Regions from separate parts of the Alteromonas sp. DY56-G5 genome, predicted to be linked through region 2. Evidence: riboswitches for the same ligand, from Rfam matches in the RefSeq annotation. Region 2 holds a riboswitch; the other holds the start of a gene.
The links. Region 2 has a riboswitch for thiamine pyrophosphate ahead of NO989_RS20320 (TonB-dependent receptor). Riboswitches for the same ligand answer to the same signal wherever they lie in the genome.

Region 1 (7,514 bases), on a different contig from region 2:
CGGTGTCGATATCCTCTTGTCCCAAATGAACTCCGTAAGCCCCGAGTTCTATAGCCAGTTCCCAGTAGTCATTAATGAATAATTGGCAGTCGGTGTGTTTCACCAATTCTATTGCCTCTTTTATTTGCTGACGAATGTCTTCTTGGGAGCCTTGTTTAACCCGCAGCTGCATGATTTTTACGCCCGTTGGCCAGAGGCGGGCTATCCATTGCACACTATCCACTACAGGGTAGATGCCTAAATGAGTATGAGTAAGTGCAGGAAAGTGGGCTTCTTTACAAGACGAGGCTTTAAGAAGGGTATCCTTATCATGCTCTTTTTCATTAGCAGTGGCGCCACGTTGGTGAAAGGTCACCAGCGGAAAGCTCTCTGGTTTTGTGGGAAAGCCGTTGGTTTGTGCAAAGTAGGTGGTTAATTCGTTACTTATGGCGTTTGCGTTAGCCGCTGCGCATTGCTTTGGTAGTGTATTGTTGCGAACTTCGCTGACGTAAGCATTAGCAAGCGTAAGTGCGTCTTCAATGCAGTAGTCGTGAACAATGAATGCCGCTAATGCGCTGGCTAACATACAGCCTGTGCCGCGAAGGTTGCCGTTAGCGTATTTCGGCTGGCTAAAACGAAGAGTGTGAGAGGCACAAACAAAAATATCGCTCACGTTTTTTTGCCAGTGGGCGTGACCGCCCTTAACGTAAACGCTCTTTGCGCCTTTACCCCTTAGCCGATTGATTGCAGTTAGCAAGCTCGCTTCATCAACAACAGGCAAATGGGTGAGCCACGCAAGCTCATCGATATTTGGCGTAACGATATCTACCGTATTCAGCAGTTCGTCAACTACGCTTTCGCTTAACTCACTCAGCACGCCACCGGACGAGGTAGACAGTACAGGGTCCCATACAACGAAGGGGCGAGGGTTAGATGTTTTTTGAATACGTGCACACAACAACAGCGCTTGCTCATCATTAGCAATAGCGCCAATTTTAATAGCGCGTGGTGGGGTATCTTCAAACAGCACCTGCCACTGCTGATTTAATGCCGACGCGCACATGCTTTCCTTACTAAGCATGATTGAGTTGGACTGTACGGTAAGTTGTGTAGTGAGCACACAAGCATGGATGTTCAGATCGGCCAATGTAATGGCGTCGCGGGTAACGCCCGCACCACCGCTACAGTCAACGCCTCCCACACACCACACTACAGGAAGTGCAGTTGTGAGGTTGTTGGGTGCAGGGCTTATGGACGCTTTCGCCATCATGGTAGCTCTACCTTGCTATCTGCAGTGTGATAAAGCTCTGCGCCAGACTGATTGAATGCCTGGGCCATGTCTTTCATTCCTTTTTCTTTCTCAAACTCTTGCTGCTCTGCTTGTTTAGCCACATCGCGCACTTCCTGAGAAATTTTCATGCTGCAAAATTTAGGGCCGCACATAGAGCAGAAATGCGCAACTTTGCCAGACGCCTGCGGCAAAGTTTCATCGTGATAAGCGCGCGCGGTATGCGGGTCGAGAGCTAAATTGAACTGGTCTTCCCACCTGAATTCAAAGCGTGCTTTCGACATGGCGTTGTCGCGAATTTGTGCACCTGGGTGTCCTTTCGCCAAGTCGGCAGCGTGGGCTGCAATTTTGTAGGTGATCAGCCCCTGTTTAACGTCTTCTTTGTTAGGTAGGCCCAAATGCTCTTTAGGTGTTACATAGCACAGCATTGCGCAGCCATACCAACCAATCATGGCGGCACCTATACCTGAAGTGAAGTGATCGTAGCCAGGAGCGATATCGGTGGTGAGGGGGCCAAGGGTATAAAACGGCGCTTCGTGGCAGTGCTTAAGCTGCTCTTCCATGTTCGCTTTAATCATATGCATTGGCACATGCCCCGGGCCTTCAATCATTACCTGAACATCGTACTCCCATGCAATTTTCGTCAGCTCACCAAGGGTACGTAATTCAGAGAATTGCGCGTCGTCGTTAGCGTCAGCTACGCTACCAGGGCGCAAGCCATCACCTAGCGACAGCGCCACATCGTACTTAGCGCAAATTTCGCAAATATCGTGAAAGTGCTCATACAGAAAGCTTTGTTGGTGGTGGCTTAAGCACCACTTTGCCATTATCGAACCGCCGCGCGATACAATGCCGGTTACTCGCTTTGCGGTAAGGTGTACGTACTCAAGCAGCACGCCAGCGTGAATGGTGAAGTAGTCTACGCCTTGTTCGGCTTGCTCAATTAGGGTGTCTTTAAACATCTCCCACGTTAAATCTTCGGCTACACCGTTTACTTTTTCTAGCGCTTGATAGATGGGCACGGTGCCAAGAGGAACAGGACTGTTTCGCAGCAGCCACTCTCGGGTTTCGTGAATGTTTCTGCCGGTAGATAAATCCATGATGGTATCGGCGCCCCAGCGCGTTGACCACACCAGCTTTTCTACCTCTTCTTCAATAGACGAGGTGACTGCTGAATTACCAATGTTTGCGTTAATCTTTACTAGAAAGTTACGCCCTATAATCATTGGTTCCAACTCGGGGTGATTGATGTTGCATGGAATAATGGCGCGGCCTGCGGCCACTTCCTGGCGTACAAATTCAGGCGTGATGGTATCGGGTAAATTCGCACCAAAGTGTTCACCTTTGTGCTGCTGCGTCAGTTCGGCATCTTTAATGGCTTGGCGACCCATATTCTCGCGAATGGCAATGTATTCCATTTCAGGGGTAATAATGCCCTGTCTTGCGTAGTGAAGCTGGGTAACGTTTTTGCCTGTTTTTGCTTTTAGTGGTTTGCGGCTGCGAATAAAGCGGAAATCTTCGGTAAATATGTCGTTTTCACGCTCTTTTGCAAAGCTTGACGAAACGCCCTCTAATTCAAGGGTATCGCTACGCTCTTCAATCCACGTTTGGCGAAGCGGAGCTAGGCCTTTGTGCACATCTATGTTTTCTTGTGGGTCGCCGTAGGGGCCTGAAGTGTCGTAAACAGGAATTGGCGGATTTGGCTCTAAAATAGGGTTGTTTTCAGTACCACCCACTAAACTGTCGTGTTGGTGAATAAGGCGCATGGCCACACGAATATCGTCACGGCTGCCACACTCGTAGTGGCGTGTTGAATTTGGGTAAGCTTCGCCCGCAAGTTCATTAATGAATTGTTGTGCTTGTTGGCGCTGTTCGCGTCTGTTCGACATAGCATTTTACCTTGTAAATTTAGGTTCTAAAAATGCTTGTCAGGAGTGAAGGAGAATACAAAGTGTAAGTGTAGAGGGGAATAATCCCGTTACTTTAGCGAGATTGTTGGTAAAGGTTTTGGTGATTACAGCCCTTTACACCGTTGATGTTTACTTGGGGATAAACTTGAACAGTTTACCTTGAGTGACGAGCAGCACCGTAATGGATGTGTCTGTATCATCAACAGCAAAACAACTTCGCTTCACAACGCTAAACCACGGTTTAACATTGTGCACATTGTATTTTCTTGTTCCCTTCGCAGGTATTAGCCTGATCAGGTTCTACGGATCCCACTTTCGCGGTCTCAGCTTACTGGGTTACCAGTGAAGCACTCCGACAAGTTGTTTAAGTCAATTCGGGTTGTTGTTGAAACAACCCGAATTGAGAATTCCTTTTTACTATATCTTCAATTTTACGGGTAATACAAGTACTACCAGAAAGCTAAATGAATATTCATCTAGCTGGCTAGCTGCTGACCTTCCTTGTAAAGCTGAAGTGCAGTGGCTGTGTCGTGCTTGCGTTCGCTAATTGCAGACAGCAGCAATAAGTCTTCTTTGCGCGACTTCATTTTAGTGGCTTTAAGCAGGGCTTTTTCTGCCAACACATCATCGCCTGAGTTAAATGCAACTTGGCCTAGCGTGGAGTATAGCGACACGTTTTCTTCGTCTTGCTTTATCCAGCTTTCAAGCAGTCGTAGTGATGGCGATGCATCAGGAATATTAAGCTGCGTGAACAGCGGAAACAGGGCGCTATTCGGGCCACGCTTTTGCCATTCAACTAGCAAATTCTGTGCGTCGGCATGCATACCTTGGTCAAGTAACTGTTGAATGTAAGCCGCGCGGTAAGCATCGTCGTGACGAAGCTTACGAGGTAGGGTTTCCCAATACGATTTAAGCTCGACAGCGCCTTGTTTGCTGGCAATTTCGGCAAACTTACCTTTGGCGATGCGCTGGCTCCATGTAGTGTAGTCTGCTTTGGGCAGTGCTTTACGCCAGCCTGACAAATTCTCCTGAAGTACTTGCCACTTACCTAACTTGGCAAGAATTTGCGCTTTCAACTGCACAACCTGCTTGTTCTCGCGCTCTTGCTCGTCAAGCTCGTTAAGTTTCTCTAGTGCCGCATCGTATTTTTCTTCAACCATATCAATACGCGCGTGCATGACCGTTGCGGCTACTTTCGCTTTTGGAAAGTCAGTTGCCTGAACAAGGAAATAACGGGCTTTGGCTAAATCGTTATTGGCAAAAGCAATTTGCGCTGACGCCAAATAGTTAACGCCTTCGAAATCGCCGTTGGTGGTTTTGCTTAGCGCCTTTTGAGCCGTATCAAAATCACCTGCAGCCATTGCGTGTAAGCCGTCGTAAAACGCACGCTTACGTTTGCGCTCACCTAAGGTGCCGAACCATTTATGTGAACCTGTGATCAGGCTTAACGCCCACAATACCAGTCGAGATAGTACGTACCAGGCAATGACGGCACCTATCACTAAAATACAAAAGCTAATCACCGTCATTTCAACAGCGGTGTTACCCAGTGATATTAGTACGTAGCCCTTATCGCCTAACAACATTGGGCCAACAATTAGTGCAACAACGAATGCGGCTAATACCGCAAGGGCAATAGCTAACCATTTCATAGTGCACTTGCTCCTTGTCCGAACACCTGCTTAACGCGGCTATCCAATAAACGCTCTAGCGGTTTTTGTGACGCTAGCTCTGTAGGTATTGGGCGCGATACATCGGTAGCAATGAGGTTTTGTAGTGCATCTACAAAACCCGTTACCTGGCTTTTTTCGGTGTCGAACTTTTCAATAATTAACGTTTGAGCGTATTGAAGCGACTGGTTGTAAAGCCCTGCATCGCCCTGAAGCGCGGCGGTTTGCGCGTGCATAAGCTGCAGACGAAGCTGCTCTTTTGCTAGGAACTGGGCTTCTAGTGAAAGCACCGGTTCAACCGGGCCCTCAATAGTTTTTATAGTAAGAAAATCGTTCACCAGTGAACGCCACACCTTTGCAAGGTTCTCTTGCCAGTCGTCAGCAGACTCCGATAAGGTTGTGTCTTCTGCATTGGCGTCTTGTGGTTTTTCAAAGGTATCAAGTGGTAGCTTATCTATTTGCGCTATCATGCCTGTAAGCGCAAGGGCTACGGAGCTTTGTGATACAGGGTTAAGCTGTTGAAGTGTTTGAATGTCTTCAGCAAGGTTTGCGCGAACCGGAAGTACCGATGGGTCGGCCAACGACTTTAAGCGTTTATCTGCGTTAACTAGCAGCAAAATTGCTGTGCGTACGTCGTTTTCTAACCAAAGCTTTCTGCCTGCCATGCGAACTAAGTAATCAGCTTCAGCAATGAGCCAGTCTGCCGGGCGGCGACCTTCCATATTGTTTAGTTGTTCAAGCGTCGATTCAGCTTGCAGCGTCAGCTTTTCGTTTTGCGCTTTTAACTCGGCTACCGTGCTTTCTAACGTCTGGTTGGTGCGAGCTACTTTGTCGATAGAGGCAACAAGACCAGCGCGCTCACGCTCAATAGTGTTTAGCTGAGAGGTCGTCGTTTGAAGTGCAGATTCAGAGTCCTTGCTTGCCGACTGTTGCTGCATGTAATACCAGTAACCTGCGCCAGCCATACCAAGCACAATAAGGAAAAGGATGATTACAACAAACCACAGTAGACCATTTCCCGACGATTTCTTTTTAGCAGCCCCCGACGATGTTGATTCACTGTGCGTGGCAGAAGATTCGATAACGTCTTTTTCAGCTTCCACTTTCACGAGTTCCTCTTTTTGTGGGCTACTTTCATTGTTGTTGGCCATTCAATACTCCCAGTTATCCTTTACCCAGGCGATGAGTGCCTGATCGGTGGCTCGCTGACAAACCGCTACCTCTTTAATGCCTTGGCTAGTGAGGGTTTTGGCAATTCGGTCGCTCACTGTTAACCATTTAATTGATTTAAGTGCTTGGCCAAATTGCGCAATTAGTTGCAGTGCCATTGCTTCGCTTGTAGCGATAATGCCGCTAACTTCGCCCATTTTCCACCGTTTTGTGTAAATTGGGCTTGTAAGTTGCTCTCTTTTATAAACGCAAAAGCTATTCACTAAAATACCTTTTTCGTCTAATCCAGTGGCTATGGCGTCGCGCCCACCTTCACCCTTAATGATAACGACATGCTGACAGTTTGCCTCATTAAGTTGGTGCATTGCCAGTATACCTTCGGATGTATGGGCTTCGGGAATAGCAACCTGCGTCGATGAAAACGCCTGAAGTCCCGCTTGTAATTTTCGTGCAGTGGCATCGCCCACAGCTATGATCAATGGTAAGTCGTTAGCCGTTTCGCGTAAGCCTTCAATAACGGTGTCTACAGCATATACGCTGGTAACAACAATTGCGTTTACTGCATTTGACGCTAAAAATTCTGCAGCAGCTTTTCTTTCAGACGAAATATCAATGATGTTAGACGTGGCAACGCCTACCGCGTCAATTCCGGCTTTTTCAAAGGCAGAAGCGCTTGCTTTTAACTTTGGCAGTGGGCGTGTAAACAGCAACATACTATCGAATTTTCATCCTTTTATTTTACTGCGTAAACCTGCACGCATTCGACAAACTATAACTTAGTTATAAAGCGCCTTTAAGATTTCACCGGCACCTTGCTCAAGAAGGGATTCCGCAACTTCAACACCAATATCTGCGGCTTTTTCTCGCGACGCTGTAGCAGAAGCAAAGAGCAGTTCTGAACCATCTGGCTTACCAACCATACCGGTTAGTGTCAGCACATCTCCATCAAGCGTGGCAAAGCTACCAATAGGTACTTGGCAGCCGCCTTCCAATCTCTCGTTCATGGCGCGTTCCGCAGTAACGCGCGTATTGGTGTCCGTATGGTTCAGCGCCTGTAGCAACTTAATTAGCTCTTCATCGTCGTTACGGCACTCAATACCTACGGCACCTTGTCCAACGGCGGGTAGTGAAATATCAGCGGGTAACGGCATGCGAATACGAGATTCCATTTCAAGGCGAATAAGGCCAGCAGAAGCTAAGATAATAGCGTCGTACTCACCTGCGTCTAGCTTGGCTAGGCGAGTATTCACGTTTCCGCGCAGGTCCTTGATAATAAGGTCAGGGCGATACTTGCGAATTTGGCACTGCCTGCGAAGGCTAGACGTACCTACTACTGCGCCTTGGGGTAGGGCATCTAAACTGTCGTGGTTATTTGAAACAAAGGCGTCGAACGGGTTTTCTCGCTCACAAATAGCGTGAAGGCCAAAACCTTCAGGAAATTCGACCGGTACGTCTTTCATAGAGTGCACGGCAATATCGGCACGGCCTTCAAGCATG
Region 2 (7,514 bases):
ATCCCCAATGCGGTATCGTTCAGGTAGTCGCTACCTTCAGCGTTTATGATTGCAGCACCTATCACGTTGTCGTTGAATTTAAGTATGGCAACAAGTACATCCGGGCTATCCATCAAGCGCATAAAATCATCGGGCGTAGTTTGATAATGGGCTAATGAAAGTAGCGACATTATTTGCTGAAGCGCCTTTTCGGAAATGCTTTTAAACGAACTTATGGAAAAATCGTAATCTATCGGTGGGTTAATACTGTTTTTGAAATTAATCTCGCCAATATTGCGCGCCGCATCTCTGTCCTCAAATAAACAAGTCGTATTGAAAAAGGCTTCAATGGGATCATGTTCGAACCATCGTAACGGCGTTGATAGTCTTAAATGGATAGCTGATGGCGGTAAACTAGGGATGAGTTTGTGAATAAAACCACTGCCTGAACCTTCATAACCCAAAAGCGTAGTACTAAGCACCCACTGCTTGTGGTTGGCTATGATCCGGTATACATCCGGGAGGGGGATTGAAGCCGCTTCATCAACAATTACAACGTCGTACTTTTCATCTTCTGTGGTATATAACAAGGCACTGTCAGGGGGCACCCATTTTACACTGCCAAACGTCGCTGCCTCATTCTTATCATCAAGGCTTTGTTGGGTTTGAATGTTAGCGGTGGATGGTTGTTGTGTTTTGGCACCGCCTATTTCGTACTGTTGAATACGTGAATGCACGTTCTTCACATTATCGAAGCGTTCACTGGTTAATAGTACATTTTTACCCTGTCTGATTAGGCTTTCAATGAATATACCTAATAATGATGACTTGCCTCTGCCTCTTGGGGCGGTAATCAGCGCGTTTAGTTTATTAAGTGAGTGTGCTTGATATAAACGACTGTATGCCTGCTCTTGCTCTTCTGATTTAAATAGTGAGCCTCTATAGACGTTTGATGTTAAGCCTTCGCTAATACGGTACATAGCCGTATCTGGAAGCGTGGTTTTTTCTTCAGTGTGAAATGCCACGTAGTCGTTGTTGCGCAGGTGCTTTATAAAACGTTCGAGGTATCGGCTCTGTGTAAGCGTAAACCCCTCCGACAGGAACGAGACCGAAATATTGTTGACCCATTCACTCAATGCAGGGCAAATAAGTATTAAACAACCACTGCGTTTAACGATCCCCGCCACTGCCATCACGTCGCCAGGTTTGAATGAATCGCGACAGTCTAATGTGGCAATGTCACATTCGCTCCCCAGTACTTGTTTGCGGTTCTTTCCCTTAAGTGTATCGCCAGCAAAATTCACAACGCTTATAGATGAAACTTCATCCACAAAGGCTTGAACGCTACGTATGGCAGCTTCACAAAAATCATCATTGCCAGATATTACAAGCATTCTCCGGTGAAGCGGGCAAGTCACGTTTGATAAGTGTGAAGCGTGAGAGCTTTTTTTGCAGCCATTTTCGCCGCTATTTTCAAAGTAGGGGGCTAATAGCCATTCGCGTAATTGAGTTAGCGCCATGAATCAGTTTTTTCGGTATAATCTAACGCTATAGTAGCGATTTATTATGAGGAATTCGAATGCGCTTTCTTTCTCGGCGTCTAGTTATGCCAAACGACCTTAATTACGCCAATTCTTTGTTCGGTGGCCGCGCGTTAGAATGGATAGACGAAGAAGCTGCAATTTGGGCTATTTGTCAGCTAGAAACTAATTGCTTGGTAACTAAGCATATTGGTGAAATTAGTTTCGAATCACCGGCTATGCAGGGTGATATCGTAGAGTTTGGTCTAGAAACTAAAGCTGTAGGCCGCACATCTATTACCGTAAGCTGCTTGGTACGCAACAAAGCAACCAAGAAAACCATCTGTTTTGCAGACGATATCGTTTTCGTAAAGGTTGACCCTGATACGCGTCAACCAACCGCACACGGCAAAACGTTGGAAGGTTTAAAAGCACAAACTGACGATGAAGTACGTCGCCTAAATATGAATATTGACGCTGAATAGCCCTAAGCTTTCAACGCCTTATATCATATATAAAACCTTACGTTAGCTTAACGTCTTATCTGCTTGACGGCGTGTATCGAACTGGTAGACTCCGTCGCAGAAGTTGAGTTTGCTAGTTTTAGCCGCGCAACACTATACCAAGGGGTGTCCGTTTTCGGTCTGAGATCCACATTCGTGGGAACCCTTAAACCTGATCCGGATAATACCGGCGTAGGGATGGTTCACAATATAGCCTTATCACCTGCCGTTAGACCCGGATCTTTTTTCTTAAATAAGAATAAGAGATCCCATGTATAAAACACTTTTCACACTTTCACTGCTTGCTAGTTCCGTTGCGGCCTATGCGCAACAAACCAATGTAAGTAACACTTCAGATAGCACGCCATCAGATATTGAGCGCGTCATCGTATCTGGTGATTTTCGCCAAACTACACTCGACCAGTTAAGTGCTAGCGCGACCATTTTAGATCAAGAGCGTCTTCGCAGTAGACAGCCGAGCCATATCGACAGTGTGCTAAACAGTATTCCAAACGTAAACTTTGCAGCTGGTGCGTCTCGCGGCCGCTTCGTGCAAATTCGCGGTATTGGAGAGCGTAGTCAGTTCGCCGAGCCTATCAATCCTTCTGTAAGCTTTATCGTCGATGAATTTGATTTTTCAGGCCTTGCTGCGGCAGGTCTTATTTTTGATACTAAACAACTAGAGGTATATCGCGGACCTCAGGCTACCTTATACGGCACAGGTGCTTTGGCCGGAGCGGTTAAACTCTCCAGTAATGACGTGGGTAGCGACGCCCCAGACTACGTTGAAGCCCGCATTGGGAACAAAGAGAGTTACCGTATTGAAGGCGCCACTGGTGATGATATCAACACGGATTGGGGCTATCGTGTTGCGCTGGTTCATAATCGCAGTGATGGCTTTGTAGAAAATACGTTCTTAAATAGAAGCGATACCGCGAATATCGATGAAACCGCACTGCGCTTTGCCGTTGAAGGCAGCGTAGATGAGCGAACCACACTTGCACTTACTTATCGCTGGTACGATATCGATAACGGTTACGATGCATTCTCGCTAGACAATGACAACAAAACGCTGTCTGATGAACCAGGATTTGACGAACACCAAACCCACGCTGTTAGCGCGCGCTCTACAACCAATACAGCAGCGGGCGACTTTATTCTAATTGCCACCCATGCTTCTCACAATATTGCTTATGGCTACGATGAAGACTGGACATTCACAGGGTTTCACCCGTGGGGTTACACGTCTTTTGACGCCTATTATCGCGAGGTAGAAACACAGACCGGCGAGATGCGTTTCGTGTCGTCTGACAGTGCCGCACTTTTTGATGGTATGACTGACTGGACAATAGGCGTATTTTATAAAAGCACGGAAGAAAAGCTGCTACGTCAATACACTTATTTGGATAGTGACTTTGCCAGTGAATACACGCCTACGACGACCGCTATCTATGCTCAGACTGAAAGTCGTTTGAACGAAAATTTAGTACTGGTAGCAGGGTTAAGAGTAGAAAGCTACGATTTTGATTACGCTGATAACAACCAACTTACTCGCGCGTTCGACACCACCATGGTAGGCGGGAAAGTCGCGCTTCAGTATACGCAGGGCAATCACTTCTATTACGGCAGTATTTCACGCGGATATAAAGGTGCAGGCTTTAACCCCGACAGCCGCGTGAATGACAATCAGCGATTCTTCGACGAAGAATATAACTGGAACTACGAAATAGGTGTAAAGGGTCCATTACTTACGCCTGACCTAATTGCTCGTGCTGCAATTTTCTATATGGATAGAAAAGATACTCAGGTGAGCGATTTTGACGTTATCACTCGTGATGACGGTACGGCAGGGTTCGTAGACATTATTGATAATGCTGATTTAGGAACAAACAAAGGAGCCGAGCTGGAGCTTAGCTGGATTGCTAGTGATGCATGGCAGCTAGATGCAAGTGTTGGATATCTAAGCGCTACCTTTGAAGGGTATACGCTTGCAGACGGTACTGAAGTGTCTGAGCAAAGACAGGCTCAATCACCTAAGTGGACCGCAAACCTGTATAGTGAGTACGCACTTACAGATAACATGCTCTGGCGTGTAGATGTAGATTACAAAAGCGAATACCGTTTTTCTGACGGCCATGATGTAACCTCGCCAAGTACTACGCTGGTTAATTCGGAGATTGTGGTGCTACACGGTGATTGGCAGACATCACTGTGGGTACAAAATGCTTTTGATCGTGAGTACTACACCCGTGGATTCGGTGGTTTCAGCAACGACCCTCGCGATGAGTATGCCTTCGATGAGCCATATTACCAAATAGGTAACGGTCGTCAGTTTGGCGTTACTGTTAATTACGCGTTTTAAAATAAAAGGAAACAGACATGCAAGTTATGGTTGAACTGTCGTTGTACCCATTGGTTAACGAATACATTCCACCTATTCAAGATTTCATTGATAGGTTAAATAGCTACAGTGATATTACAGTTTCAACAAGCTCAACCAGCACGCAGGTTACAGGTGACTATGGTGTGGTTATGAAAGTACTTGGTGAAGAAATGCAAAGGACCCATGAAGAAGTGGGGCAAGCTATTTTCGTGGCCAAGTTCTTAAACTTCGATGCCATGCAATCTAGAAAATCATCTTAATGGCTAGCTTTTTTTCTGAGTTTACCTCACAAATTGCCGCTACTTCACTGTTAGAGTGGGTAGCGGTTGTCCTCGCTATTGCCTATGTGCTGTTAGCCGCAAAACAGAACAGCTGGTGTTGGCTGTGCGCTTTTGTGAGTACCGCAATTTACACCTGGCTATTCTGGCAGGTGACTTTGCCATTTCAGTCTGCGCTTAACTTCTTTTATATGATAATGGCGGGATACGGTTATTATCAGTGGTCGAAAGGGGCGGAAGACGGCGATGTTAAGCCAGTGCTTTATTGGCCGTTCTGGGCTCATTTGCTCATTGTGCCGAGTATGTTATTGCTCGCTTGGGTTCTGTCTGAGGTGGCAGGATCACAGTTCAATAGTGAGTACCTACTATTAGATGCGAGCATTAATTTATTGAGTGTAGTCACAACATTTATGGTGGCGCATAAAATCCTGCAAAACTGGGTTTATTGGTTTTTCATCAATTTAGCGTCCGCCTATTTATACCTGCAAGTGGGTTATGCATTATCTGCTTGCCTGTTCTTAGGCTATGTTGGTTTTGCGGTATTTGGGTATTACCAGTGGCTAGTACAATATAAAAAACAAGGTGAACAGGTTGGATATCATCGCCACGCTGCAAAAGGCGCTTAATCTTAGCGACAGTGCGAAAATTTCGTCACACCCTGCTGGAGCGGTAAATCACGTTTACCGCGTTCAAGAGCTCGCAGATAGTCAGTTACCCTTGATTGCAAATAACCTTCAAAGTAGTGGGCAACCAAAGTCGGATCATAACCCTGTCGACTTAGCGGTGAAATGGATGGGCGATGATGACTTTAGTGGGGTTAATCGTGCGCACCAATTTGCTTTGCAGCAACAGCTTTATAGGTTGGGAGTAGCGCCGCAACCTATATGGTTAAGCGATGATGAAACCATTTGGGTTGAGCAGTGGCTAGAGCACAGTGACAGTGCGACGCTTTCAATGCTTGAGCTGGCCAACACCCTCGCTCGTATTCATTCTTTGCCCATTACCGCTAGGCCATTAGATTTAGCATCAAGATGGCAGCATTATATTGATGTTGCACAGCTCGATATGAGCAGTGAACTTTATTTAAAAGCCCAATCATTGCAAAAACAAGTAATAAAAAGTGAACAAGACGATGACGACTATGTGTTATGTCATAATGACTTGCTAACTAATCACTTATTACTGAGCGCAGATAACTCACTCAAAGTTATTGATTGGGAATATGCCGCCATGGGAAACCGCTACTTCGATTTAGCAAGTTGCTGCCTTATCAATAAACTTGAAATCAATGAAAGTAGAGAGCTCGTTAAGCATTACGCCAAGCTAATGAATATCGATGAGCACGACGCGATAGCGAAATTTGATCTGCACACCGAGATTGTCGCTATCACTAATGACCTGTGGTTTGCTGCGCTTAACGCCAATAAGGTCTAATTGTCATAAACTGCTCCGCACTTAAAAGTGACGCTGCATAGAAGTCGGTTTAAAAGCGGGCAATAAGACAAAACACAGGTGATGGATAAAGCCTATTTGGTGTTATTCGATTGAAAAAACAGCGCATTGCGTGTTAATTAAGCATGCAGTGCATGGTAGTGATAAAAAGGCTTTACCTTTTTAATGTCATCCGTATAATGCACAGCGCGCTAGGGGTGTAGTTCGAATTGGTAGAACAGCGGTCTCCAAAACCGATGGTTGGGGGTTCGAGTCCCTCCACCCCTGCCACTTTCTCTTCTTGTGAACGTTTACGTTCAAATCCTAAATTGTTTCTTTGTTAAATTCTTCTTCGATTCTTCTTCAATTTTATTGGTTTCTGTTGCTAGTGCTTAATTTGCTGCAGCTGTTTTATTTCCTCTTATACCAAGGGCTAGGCATTATAAACCCGCGAATAACCCTTATGAATTAACGCTTATGAATTAGCGCTTGAGCATTAAACAGCAGGTGCAATCCGAGCAAAAGAACGCGATAGTTATTCAACCAAGCCTGCAACTTTAGTAAACTAAACAAATACAATGAACTATCCACGTTAGGTGTTTTTGCGCAATGTCTCTTACTTCATATCAGCAGGCGGTTTTACAAGAAATGGGGATCCCGGTTTGGATCACCAAAGAAGCCTACACTGAGCTAAAGCAGGAAGACCAAGCGAAACAAAACAATACTAATGCAGTACAACGCAACGTCGGCACTGCTAGTAGTTCATCGACAAAATTACCCTTCAGCCAAAACGCTCAAACCAATAAGCCACCTTCAACGCCAATATCTCAAGAAGAAAAGCAATCACGTCTTGCTCAGTTGCGGGCAAATGTTGGCAGTAGCGCGAAAGATAAGGCTAAGCCTAAAGACGGCGGGGCAGCAAAACTTTCCACACCTGGTGCGTCGCACGATGAAGGGAAAGTAGGGCAAACCGAAACAGGTGCTTCACAGTCACACAACATTTCGCCGTCTTTCGACAATGCGGTTACCTCGCAAGAGTCTTTAACAAAGTCTATTGGCGCAAAAGGGCCTTTATCGCCTGAAGGTATCCCGTTAAGTGCCGAACAGAAAGCAAAATCACAGCAATGGCTGAAGGACTTACAGCTAGCCTGCGTTCAGTTGGGTATACCGTCACAGTGGGCTAGCACCATAATGATTGGCCGTGCGCTATCGGTAACCGAAACGGCCATTATATTGCCAGCCACACCGCTTAAACTCTCAACTGTGCAAAAACGGGAGCTGTGGGCGCAGCTTATCAGCGCAGCACGCGAATTAAACCACTCCGCTAACGGACAGTAGTCGCTTCGATGAAGTTAACAATCGTACCGCCACAAGGCTTTAACGAGCGCATTGAACTTGCTCATGCTATCCATCAAGAGGC

Region 1: it holds a riboswitch for thiamine pyrophosphate, as region 2 does, so the genes downstream of both, thiC (phosphomethylpyrimidine synthase ThiC) here and NO989_RS20320 (TonB-dependent receptor) in region 2, are expected to answer to the same signal.

Annotation. Positions count from the first base shown of each region.
Region 1 is NZ_JANHZQ010000005.1:12,182-19,695, forward strand. Features, by position in the region: gene thiE (thiamine phosphate synthase) at 1-1,249, opposite strand, end outside; gene thiC (phosphomethylpyrimidine synthase ThiC) at 1,246-3,156, opposite strand; TPP riboswitch at 3,431-3,542, opposite strand; gene NO989_RS03465 (heme biosynthesis HemY N-terminal domain-containing protein) at 3,654-4,829, opposite strand; gene NO989_RS03470 (uroporphyrinogen-III C-methyltransferase) at 4,826-5,998, opposite strand; gene NO989_RS03475 (uroporphyrinogen-III synthase) at 5,999-6,730, opposite strand; gene hemC (hydroxymethylbilane synthase) at 6,794-7,514, opposite strand, start outside.
Region 2 is NZ_JANHZQ010000067.1:1,046-8,559, forward strand. Features, by position in the region: gene NO989_RS20310 (GNAT family N-acetyltransferase) at 1-1,499, opposite strand, end outside; gene NO989_RS20315 (acyl-CoA thioesterase) at 1,559-1,984, shown strand; TPP riboswitch at 2,115-2,218, shown strand; gene NO989_RS20320 (TonB-dependent receptor) at 2,274-4,364, shown strand; gene NO989_RS20325 (hypothetical protein) at 4,382-4,645, shown strand; gene pnuC (nicotinamide riboside transporter PnuC) at 4,645-5,289, shown strand; gene NO989_RS20335 (phosphotransferase) at 5,246-6,097, shown strand; tRNA gene NO989_RS20340 (tRNA-Trp) at 6,309-6,385, shown strand; gene NO989_RS20345 (alanine acetyltransferase) at 6,704-7,432, shown strand; gene rimI (ribosomal protein S18-alanine N-acetyltransferase) at 7,441-7,514, shown strand, end outside.